2 regions of the Ectobacillus sp. OTK genome follow, and region 2 is predicted to be linked to the other one. Evidence: predicted binding sites of a transcription regulator. Region 2 holds the regulator's gene; the other holds the start of a gene.
The links. The regulator CtsR, encoded in region 2, represses protease genes until heat stress. The targets are predictions, from matches to a motif close to ATGGTCAATAAAGGTCAAACA.
Positions count from the first base shown of each region.

Region 1 (5,772 bases), 640 kb from region 2:
AGCATTGGACGCACTCGTAAAATATGTACAAAAAGAAGGATAACAAAAAGAGAATCGAGATAAAGAAGGATCAAGAAAAAGCTTATGATTTCCGTGAGCTTTTTCTTTTTTATTACATAAATATTGTCTAGCTTCCGTGTAAAAGGCAGACCATGTTCGCGTTTCCTATGGAAATAAGCATGTATAGGTGCTCATGTGCCGTTTAACTCCTGCAGCTTATGTTTGCTTTTCTGAAATCTTCGTCGTTTTAGCGGTTGTAGCTTCGATATATTGTAACAGATAAATGATTGTTTCAAATGTTACAATAGTAGGTAATATAAGAAGGGAGATAAGGGTATGGAGAAAAATACTCAGGATGTCTTTTTCTTTTTAGAAGACCTCAAGAAGGGGTTAAACGATAGATTAGATCAAATCGAATCCCGCTTAGCCAGACTTGAAAAAATGGATAGCATCGAGCACAGGGTGGCAGTGAATCAAATAGATTTAACCGATATTAAGGAAGTTCTTGAGCGTATTGAGGGTCAGCAAGAGTCGACTTCCTTCCATATGCAAAGGAGACTTGACTTACATTTGCTTAAAATAGCCAAAACAGAGGAAGAGCTAGCACTTCTAAAAAACAATGAGAGGAGACTTTCTCCATAAATAAAAAAACAAGCAACCGACTATCGATTGCTTGTTTTTTACATTATTTACGCTCAGCAATAATTTGATCGATGAGACCATATTCCTTCGCTTTCTCAGCAGTCATAAAGTTATCGCGTTCTGTATCGCGTTCAATAACTTCAAGCGGTTGGCCCGTTCTTTCAGCTAAAATTGTGTTTAATTTGTCACGCAAGAAAAGAATGCGTTTTGCTGCGATTTCGATTTCTGTTGCTTGCCCTTGTGCGCCGCCAAGCGGTTGGTGAATCATTACTTCGCTGTTAGGAAGAGCAAAGCGTTTACCTTTTGCGCCTGCCGCTAGCAGGAATGCACCCATAGAGGCAGCCATACCCATGCAAATTGTAGAAACCTGCGGCTTAATAAATTGCATTGTGTCATAAATCGCCATGCCGGCTGTAATCGAACCGCCCGGGCTGTTGATGTATAGATGGATGTCCTTCTCAGGATCTTGCGCTTCCAAGAACAGGAGCTGTGCAACGATGGAGTTTGCAACATTGTCGTCAATTCCGCTTCCGAGCATAATGATACGGTCCTTTAAAAGACGGGAGTAAATGTCATATGCGCGTTCACCGCGATTTGTTTGCTCAATAACTGTAGGAATTAAATTCATTATGTATTCCTCCTTTTTTAGAACTTACTTTTTATGATACAAGTATGGTCAAGAAAGGTCAAATAAAATCACTTATGTTTCATTTATTTCAGCTGAAACAATTAGACCGTACTTTCTGTATTCGCTGTAAAAGAAAAATTACCTTCTTTTTGGAACACTTCTCATCATTGCCCTATCTATCTCCTTTTAGTCAAAGATATGCTTACTTATGTATTTTGTTCTTTGAATCTTAACATTAAATTAAAGTGAATATTTTTTATGCGACATACCTCTTGCACAGAACGAAAAGAAAAGGTTGCTGAAGAACTAAAGGAACTCATAGATGGAAGTAGAGAGTACTTTACAGGCGCCACACACGTCTTTCTGACACAGGAAGGAGGGCAAGTAGACAAAGACCTTATACGAAAGCGTATGTATCGCTATGAGTAGCTTGCGTTATACCTTTGCTACAAATTTTTTGCGTAATGTTGGCAGTATTAATGCACTCATGCGGGTTAGGGGGCATGCTGCAATGTAGAAAGACGATATGGGCGAAAGCCTAAAGTCGGAAGGGACATATTCGGAAACCTCAGTCAACGACTGACGCTAGTATGTGCTTTTCCTCTTATTCGCAGCGATATATTAGCTATCTTTGTGATTAGGGGTGAAGTCTGCCTGCGTTTCCTAGATTTTCCTCCATCTGCTAGTTATCCAACCAGGGTATTCATCCCTGTCTATTTTATATTGGACAAGCATGGACAAACATACAAGCAAAAATCCCCTACTTTACATTAAATATAATAAATATGTAAAGAAAGGTGTTTGATTATTTTTGTCCTCAAAAAATCGAAAACAGTTCAGCTGTTATTATCCTTATTATCCTCATTATCCTCGTAATCGTTATAAGCCTTGTCCTATGCCCCCTCCTCAAAATTGTCAGTTTTGCGAAAATGCGGATCTTTTAGACGGGCTTGATTCCACTCAGTTTCTGCGTTCAGATACATCAGATACTTTAAATGGCGATTTAACAATTAATGGTAACTTGCAAGTTAATGAGGATTTTATTCAGTTCCCACGATCTGCTGCCCCTCCATTTAATTGTGATGCTACTACAGCAGGAGCTGTTTTTTTTAATGTAGCTATAGGTAAATTACAAGTCTGCAATGGAACAAATTTTGAAACAATTGACAGTTTCTAAAAAGGAACTGAAATAAATAATTCAACTAAAATTAATTTCATAAACAGATTTTATGTAAACAAGCAGTCCAGAGGGGCTGCTTTCTTTTTAGGAATGTATCATGTTAACGAATATGCGTATAAGCTATTCGCGGCTGCTTGTCACTCAAGCTCAGATGGGGGTATAGAAAGGATGCAAGTTAAAAGAAATGGATTCCAATTTGATTTCATGAGCTATGAAGATCCTCTGCTCAGGGAAATACAGTTTTACCTCATTGAATCTGAGTTGCATCAAGCTATTGGAAGAGGTCGTACTTTGCGTTCCACCTCTACAGTATATGTGTTCGGTAACTTGCCAATTAAAGAAGCTGATGAGATGTATGTAAGAGGGAAACAAGTTATTTGATTTTACTTTGTTTTTCAGAACTACAGTTATAATTACTATAGGGGAGATTGATTCAATCTCCTCTATAATAAATTAGTGTGTAAATTGTTATGAGTTAATTTAATAAAATCGGAAAAATATAGAACTATTGTAAAGAATACATTGTTTTTTAGGCTTGCGCGATACAACAAGAAACGTTATAATAGCGTATGTAACATTTCGGGCACCTAGTTTTATGTGTTAGTGCCCTACGTCAATTTTTCGATTAGAATAAGTCGAAACAAGACGGAGGCTAAACGTTGATTTTATCGTATTTGATACGATGTAATATGCGCTCGTAGCTCAGTCGGATAGAGCGGTGGTTTCCGGTACCACGTCTTGCGGGGGTTCGAGTCCCTCCGAGCGCGTCCTAGCTTGATGTAACAGTGTTTGTGACGCTCATAGCGTTGTGGGAATGCCGTGAAAGGACGGAAACAAAGTAAAGCGGGCTATGTTGATTTCATACTCGTACACGTACAAGTCCCTGCGCATCATATGGTTCGCAGGTCGAAAATGAATAAATCTGTCGGTGAGAACCCTCGTCTGAAAAATATTCAGAACGGGGGTTTTTTGTTGTCTAAAAAACGTATGTAAAACATCGTAAAGACGTTACCGGCTTTATCTCCAGCGCAGAAGGGTTAGCACTGAGGGTGCTATAACCATCGCGAGTCAACAGTTTATCACAGAAGGCTTTAGGCGCGCCTGGTACCATTACTCAGGTGACGGCAACACTGAGGGATATGAACCATACCTTTCCAGATGATATTGATATCTTGCTTGTCGGGCCACAAGGACAGAGCGTTATTCTCATGTCAGATGCAGGAGGCGGTGGGAATCTCGTTAATGTAGCATTGGCATTTGACGACTTTGCACCATTTCTGCCGGACTCAGACCAAATCGTTACTGGTACGTTCCATCCGACTAACTATAAAGGTGGCGATACCTTCCCAGCGCTACCATACGGATCGGCCCTAAGCGTTTTCGAATGTTATCTATAGGCGATAGCTGATGCAGGAAGAGATAACGTTTTGCGGAACTGGTCGTACTATCAGCTACAATAATTTATCGAACATAAGGCTGCCATCTCTCGGGCAGTCTTTTTAATTTCCGAAGAATTGTTTCTGCGGTAAATTTTTGAAAATAGACCGTTGAGACATAGGTATCGTCAAAATAACCCCGAATATATAAAAGAAAGGAAAAATATAGGAGGGGGTTCGTTTGTGTGAGAAGGTGATAGTAAAACCGAGATTAGCTGCTATTTTAAAGGAACGGGGGATTGATAGCGTAGAACTAGAATTTTTGACGGGGGTAAGTTTAGCGGTTATTCACCGCTTTGACCGATCCATTGGCTTTGATATCAGGGATCTCATAAAGCTTTCAAGAGCCCTGGATATGACTGTTGAGGAGTTGTTCGATATACATATACATATACATACAGAGGAAGAAGCGCGTGTTTAATGCATGGTACATATAAGAGACGCAAAGGTCAGGTCACTTGACTCTTTTCAGCGTTGGCTTTAAACCTTAAACGAATGGTCAATGCCCTTTCGTAGAAGGAGTTGGTCAATAAAAATAGGTGTGAAATAGAGAAACCTGAAAGGAAACATATAAAAAGGGGGGCGCGCAAAGCGCTCCCTCCCTTTTGTCAACAGCCCCCTTGCGGGTGGCTTTTTGTTATTGGCTTTTTACGGCATTAAGAGTTTCAGTATTGGACTTTTTCGGAGCGAAATAACCTTCTGTATTAACAACAGCAGTTTGCTCCTGATACTGACCATCAGCGTGTTTTTTCTTTTTTACATGTGGGTCTTGGTTGTTTCCCATGTTTATCACCTCCACGGATAGTATGCGCTACTGCTCGAAAAAACTTTTGCCTGGCTGTCAAAAACGAGAATTCTGTATGGTATCTAATAATGAGAATTCACCTAAAGACGAAATATAGATGCGGACAATGCTCTAAAATCTCATATTTTAGGACTGTTTGTATTTTTAGGATATGATAGCTGCGGTACATCCTTTTTTGTTACATCTATTGCGTTTTTTCCTATATTTTTGTCGTATTTCTTTTTCCTCCTTAATAAGAATAAAATAATCAGTTTTGTAGAGGGATTTTTTACAGTTCATTTTTGAAAATATATTGTACAATAGAAGACAAGGGGGAGATGGAAGTGAAGGTAGGTCTTTTACAGGAACAAACAATGCGTTTGGCGATGACACAAGAATTAAGACAAGCAATTGCGATGCTGCAATATAACGCACAGGAATTAACGGAATTTTTATATGAACAATCGCTTGATAATCCTCTTATTGAATTGAAGAGTTTTGATCGTGAAAAACGAAGAAAAACTCATAGACAAACAGCGAATAGCATTGAAATTTACGGAGATGTTTCTGTAAGCATTCAGCAGCATTTGCTTGAGCAGCTTCATGATTGGAAATTAAGCTCTGCTGAGAAACGAATTGCTGCTTTTGTTATCTCTAATATTGATGAAAATGGGTATTTGCAAGAAGCTGCAGATGAGCTGGCGCAATGGCTGTCTGTTTCTGTAGAAGAAATCGAGAATAGCATACAGCTTGTACAGAAGCTGGAGCCGGCAGGGGTCGGTGCACGAACGCTGCAGGAGTGTCTCACAATCCAGTTAAAGCGCTTACAAAACAGGAATGCAATGGCTGAGTGTATGATTGAAAGCCATTTTGATCTGCTTGCGAAAAAGGATTGGAGACAGTTGGCTCAAGTTTTAAAATGTAAGGTGGAGGATTTGCAGGAGGCAATGCAATGTGTATTAGCGCTCCAACCAAAACCGGGGCTGGCGTTTTCAACAGAAAAGCCATTTTACATTGTACCTGATTTAAGTGTGACAAAGAATAATGATCGGCTTGTGATTCAATTAAATGAGGAGCATATGCCGAAAATTGAGGTGCATGC
Region 1 covers NZ_AP048547.1:4,974,829-4,980,600, reverse strand. The annotation lists gene AC6HZ4_RS24765 (HPr family phosphocarrier protein) at 1-43, shown strand, start outside; gene AC6HZ4_RS24760 (hypothetical protein) at 337-642, shown strand; gene clpP (ATP-dependent Clp endopeptidase proteolytic subunit ClpP) at 686-1,270, opposite strand; gene AC6HZ4_RS24750 (hypothetical protein) at 2,082-2,447, shown strand; gene AC6HZ4_RS24745 (hypothetical protein) at 2,619-2,831, shown strand; tRNA gene AC6HZ4_RS24740 (tRNA-Arg) at 3,142-3,217, shown strand; gene AC6HZ4_RS24735 (helix-turn-helix domain-containing protein) at 4,068-4,307, shown strand; gene AC6HZ4_RS24730 (hypothetical protein) at 4,524-4,670, opposite strand; gene rpoN (RNA polymerase factor sigma-54) at 5,015-5,772, shown strand, end outside.
Region 1: clpP (ATP-dependent Clp endopeptidase proteolytic subunit ClpP) is a predicted target of CtsR. The motif match lies at 1,315-1,335, and genes of this name have one in related genera.

Region 2 (5,772 bases):
AGTATAGGGGCTGACACCTGCCCGGTGCTGGAAGGTTAAGAGGAGAGGTTAGCTCTAGGCGAAGCTTTGAATCGAAGCCCCAGTAAACGGCGGCCGTAACTATAACGGTCCTAAGGTAGCGAAATTCCTTGTCGGGTAAGTTCCGACCCGCACGAAAGGTGTAACGACTTGGGCACTGTCTCAACCAGAGACTCGGTGAAATTATAGTACCTGTGAAGATGCAGGTTACCCGCGACAGGACGGAAAGACCCCGTGGAGCTTTACTGTAGCCTGATATTGAATTTTGGTACAGCTTGTACAGAATAGGCGGGAGCCTGGGAAGCCGGAGCGCCAGCTTCGGTGGAGGCGCCTGTGGGATACCGCTCTGGCTGTATTGAAGTTCTAACCCGCGCCCCTCATCGGGGCGGGAGACAGTGTCAGGTGGGCAGTTTGACTGGGGCGGTCGCCTCCTAAAGTGTAACGGAGGCGCCCAAAGGTTCCCTCAGAATGGTTGGAAATCATTCGAAGAGTGTAAAGGCATAAGGGAGCTTGACTGCGAGACCTACAAGTCGAGCAGGGACGAAAGTCGGGCTTAGTGATCCGGTGGTTCCGCATGGAAGGGCCATCGCTCAACGGATAAAAGCTACCCCGGGGATAACAGGCTTATCTCCCCCAAGAGTCCACATCGACGGGGAGGTTTGGCACCTCGATGTCGGCTCATCGCATCCTGGGGCTGTAGTCGGTCCCAAGGGTTGGGCTGTTCGCCCATTAAAGCGGTACGCGAGCTGGGTTCAGAACGTCGTGAGACAGTTCGGTCCCTATCCGTCGCGGGCGCAGGAAATTTGAGAGGAGCTGTCCTTAGTACGAGAGGACCGGGATGGACGCACCGCTGGTGTACCAGTTGTTCTGCCAAGGGCATCGCTGGGTAGCTATGTGCGGACGGGATAAGTGCTGAAAGCATCTAAGCATGAAGCCCCCCTCAAGATGAGATTTCCCATAGCGTCAAGCTAGTAAGATCCCTGAAAGATGATCAGGTTGATAGGTCTGAGGTGTAAGCGTGGCGACACGTGCAGCTGACAGATACTAATCGATCGAGGGCTTAATCATAATTACACAGCACAGCATGTTATCTAGTTTTGAGGGAATATCCTTCAAACAAAATAGGTCTAGTGATGATGGCGAAGAGGCCACACCCGTTCCCATACCGAACACGGAAGTTAAGCTCTTCAGCGCCGATGGTAGTTGGGGGTTTCCCCCTGTGAGAGTAGGACGTCGCTAGGCAGGAAAAAAAGAACCGTTCTTTCTGGGCGGTTCTTTTTTGTTTTGGTTCTTTTCTAAACAATTGTTGCTGCTGGCCAGATGCAAAAGCAACAATCTATGCGAAAACAGTCTTTGTTTTTTAAAGGTGACAGACACACCACTTAAATATGCGTACTATAATAACTATATAAAGGTAATAAGAAGGATTGAGCAGTATAAGTGACTCATCCTTTTTATTTTGCCAAAGTATACGAATTTAGTTAATCGTACAATGAACATAATCTTTTTTAGAAAATAAAATGCAGTAATGGAATCACGAATATAGATTGTGTAAAGGTCATATTTAGAAAAAGTATGAAATATGATTTTCGGGCGATTAACGATATACCAATCTGGAAAGGATAGTGATGAAATGCAAAAGAGTTGCAAAATTTTAAAATACATATATAATTAAAGTCAAAGATAGTCAAAGTCAATAAAGGTGGAGGGTGAATGAGAAATATATCTGATATCATTGAACAGTACTTGAAGCAAATTATTGACTTAAGCGGAAACCAGGTTATTGAAATTAAAAGGAGTGAAATTGCTGACAAATTTGATTGTGTTCCTTCTCAAATTAACTATGTGATTAATACGCGATTTACGATAGAGAGAGGATTTATCGTAGAGAGCAAAAGAGGCGGAGGCGGCTATATTCGCATTATGAAGGTCAAACTTCATGATGAAGTGGATGTAATACAGCAAATGCTTCAACTTGTGAAGAATAGCATTTCACAGGTAAACTCCGAGAGTATTGTAGGCCGTCTTGCGGAAGAGGGGATCATTACCAACAGGGAGGCAAAGTTAATGTTAAGTGTTCTAGATCGCTCTGTTTTATTGACAGATCTACCTTATCGTGATGAACTTCGTGCCCGTATGCTAAAAGCAATGCTAACAGCTTTAAAATATAAGTAGTTCCTATTTAAAGGTGGGGATGCACTTTGATATGTCAAGAATGTAATATGAGGCCTGCTGCTTTACATTTCACAAAGATTGTAAACGGTCAAAAGAATGAGTTTCATATTTGTGAGCAATGTGCTCAGGAAAAAGGATACTCATCATTCTTTTCTTCATCAGCAACTAATTTTTCCTTTAGCAAACTTTTATCAGGGTTGTTAAATCATGATCAAACGTCTGCGGGAAAGCAAGCAACTGCGATCCCTAAAGAGGAAGTACTTTCGTGCAAACAATGCGGTATGACTTATCAAAAGTTTACAAAGCTTGGTCGTTTCGGATGTGCCGGGTGCTATGAGGCTTTTCTACCGCATGTGGAGCCAATTTTACGTCGTGTTCATAGCGGAAATACAGTGCATCAAGGAAAAATTCCGAAGCGTATGGGAGGAAATCTTCATTTAAGGAAGGAATTAGACGAGTTAAAGGTGAAATTACAACAGTATATCCACCAAGAAGAGTTCGAGAATGCAGCTATGGTACGCGATAAAATCCGAAATATTGAAAAGCAATTAAGTGAACATAGAAGGGAGGAGTAGTTCTATGTCACTCGATCGTATTATTAATGAGGCTATCAGCCCTTGGATGAGGGAAGATGGTCCGGATTCTGATATTGTGTTAAGCACCCGTATTCGTTTGGCAAGGAACTTAAAAAGCTATACGTTTCCGACCCTATTGTCAAATGAAGTTGCTTCGCAAATCATCCATATGTTTGAGAGCACCTTCTCGGGACAACATTTGGCGCACTTTGGAAGTCTTGAAATATTGAAGATGGAGAATATGCAGCCAATTGAACGTCGCGTGCTCATAGAAAAGCATTTAATTAGTCCGGATTTAGCAGAAAACTCCCAGATTGGGGCTTGCCTATTATCGGAAAATGAACAAATTAGCATTATGATTAATGAAGAAGACCATGTTCGCATACAATGTTTATTTCCTGGCTTTCAGTTATCAGAGGCACTGGATGTTGCGAATCGCGTAGATGATTGGCTTGAGCAGCATATAGAGTATGCATTCGATGAAAAGAGAGGATATTTAACAAGCTGTCCTACTAATGTAGGGACTGGACTTCGTGCTTCTGTCATGATGCATTTGCCAGCATTAATCCTAACGCAGCAAATGAACCGAATTATTCCTGCCATTAATCAACTAGGTTTAGTTGTGCGTGGTATTTATGGAGAAGGAAGCGAAGCGTTAGGGAATATATTCCAAATCTCTAATCAGATTACACTAGGTAAATCAGAGCAAGACATTGTTGAGGATTTAAAAGGTGTAGTGCAGCAGCTTGTCCAACAGGAACGCAGTGCGAGAGAATATCTTGTTAAAACGTGGGGTATTCAGCTTGAGGATAAAGTCTATCGTTCCTACGGTATACTCTCTCATAGTCGTTTGATTGAATCAGGAGAAGCGGCAAACTGCCTTTCTTATGTTCGTCTTGGAATTGACCTAGGGTACATTGAAAATCTTTCCCGAAATATTTTGACGGAATTAATGATTTTAATGCAGCCTGGTATTTTACAACAATATACAGGAGGTCCTCTCCATCCTGAGGAACGTGACTTTCGCAGGGCCGCACTTATTCGGGAAAGGCTGCTGCTCGAGCAAAATAAAGATAAGTAGGAGGCTGATTCGTATGATGTTTGGAAGATTTACAGAGCGCGCGCAAAAAGTGCTGGCATTATCTCAAGAGGAAGCAATTCGTATCGGTCATAATAATATTGGCACTGAGCATATTCTTCTCGGTCTTGTGAGAGAAGGAGAAGGAATCGCTGCAAAAGCGTTAATTGCATTAGGGCTGAGTCCCGAGAAAATTCAAAAGGAAGTAGAGGCTTTAATCGGGAGAGGAACAGAAGTAGCGCAAACAGTTCATTACACACCGCGTGCTAAAAAGGTAATAGAGCTTTCTATGGATGAGGCACGTAAGCTTGGACATTCATACGTAGGTACAGAGCATATTTTGCTTGGCTTAATTCGTGAAGGAGAAGGAGTAGCGGCGAGAGTCCTTAATAATCTTGGAGTCAGCTTAAATAAAGCAAGACAGCAGGTGCTTCAGCTTCTTGGAAGCAACGAATCATCGTCCGGTCATCAAGGAGGAGCAGCTGCTAATGCTAATACTCCGACACTTGATAGTCTAGCTCGTGATTTAACCGCGATCGCTCGTGAAGGCCGCTTGGATCCTGTTATCGGCCGCAGCAAGGAAATTCAGCGTGTAATTGAGGTATTAAGCCGCAGAACAAAAAATAATCCAGTTCTAATTGGTGAGCCAGGTGTTGGTAAAACTGCAATTGCGGAAGGATTAGCTCAACAAATTATAAACAATGAAGTGCCGGAGACATTGCGTGATAAACGTGTTATGACACTTGACATGGGGACAGTGGTTGCTGGAACGAAATACCGCGGTGAGTTTGAAGATCGTCTGAAGAAGGTAATGGATGAGATTCGTCAGGCGGCAAATATCATCCTATTTATTGATGAATTGCATACACTGATCGGTGCAGGAGGAGCAGAAGGTGCTATTGATGCCTCTAATATTTTAAAACCATCCTTAGCACGTGGTGAACTACAATGTATTGGTGCAACAACACTTGATGAGTACCGCAAATATATTGAAAAAGATGCTGCGCTAGAGCGCCGTTTTCAGCCGATTCAAGTAGATGAGCCAAGTACTGAAGAGTCTATCCAAATCTTAAAAGGTTTGCGTGATCGTTATGAAGCACATCACCGAGTATCTATTACAGATGATGCAATTGAGGCAGCTGTTAAGTTCTCGGATCGTTATATTACAGATCGTTTCTTACCAGATAAAGCAATTGACCTAATTGATGAGGCAGCATCTAAGGTTCGTTTACGCTCTTACACTGCTCCTCCAAATCTAAAAGAGCTTGAGCAAAAGCTTGAGGAAGTAAGAAAAGAGAAAGATGCTGCAGTACAAAGCCAGGAATTTGAGAAGGCAGCATCCTTGCGTGATACGGAGCAGCGTCTGCGTGAGCAGCTAGAGGATACAAAACGTCAGTGGAAGGAAAAGCAAGGTAAGGAAAACTCGGAAGTAACTGTAGAGGATATTGCAAATGTTGTATCTACATGGACTCGTATTCCTGTTTCCAAGCTTGCTCAGACAGAAACTGAGAAACTATTGAACCTAGAAAACATTCTTCATGATCGTTTAATTGGTCAAGAAGAAGCGGTCGTTGCAGTTGCAAAAGCAGTGCGCCGTGCAAGAGCAGGTTTAAAAGATCCGAAGCGTCCAATCGGCTCCTTTATTTTCCTTGGACCGACTGGTGTTGGTAAAACAGAGCTTGCCCGTGCTTTAGCAGAGTCTATGTTTGGTGACGAAGATGCAATGATTCGCATTGATATGTCCGAGTATATGGAAAAACATTCTACTTCTCGTCTTGTTGGTTCTCCTCCGGGTTATGTTGGGTATGAGGAAGGCGGTCAGCTCACGGAGAAGGTTCGACGCAAGCCATATTCAGTTATTTTATTGGATGAAGTGGAAAAAGCGCATCCAGACGTGTTCAATATCTTATTGCAGGTATTAGAGGA
Region 2 covers NZ_AP048547.1:104,531-110,302, forward strand. The annotation lists rRNA gene AC6HZ4_RS00545 (23S ribosomal RNA) at 1-1,086, shown strand, start outside; rRNA gene rrf (5S ribosomal RNA) at 1,145-1,260, shown strand; gene AC6HZ4_RS00555 (CtsR family transcriptional regulator) at 1,732-2,193, shown strand; gene mcsA (protein-arginine kinase activator protein McsA) at 2,220-2,768, shown strand; gene mcsB (protein-arginine kinase McsB) at 2,773-3,849, shown strand; gene clpC (ATP-dependent protease ATP-binding subunit ClpC) at 3,863-5,772, shown strand, end outside.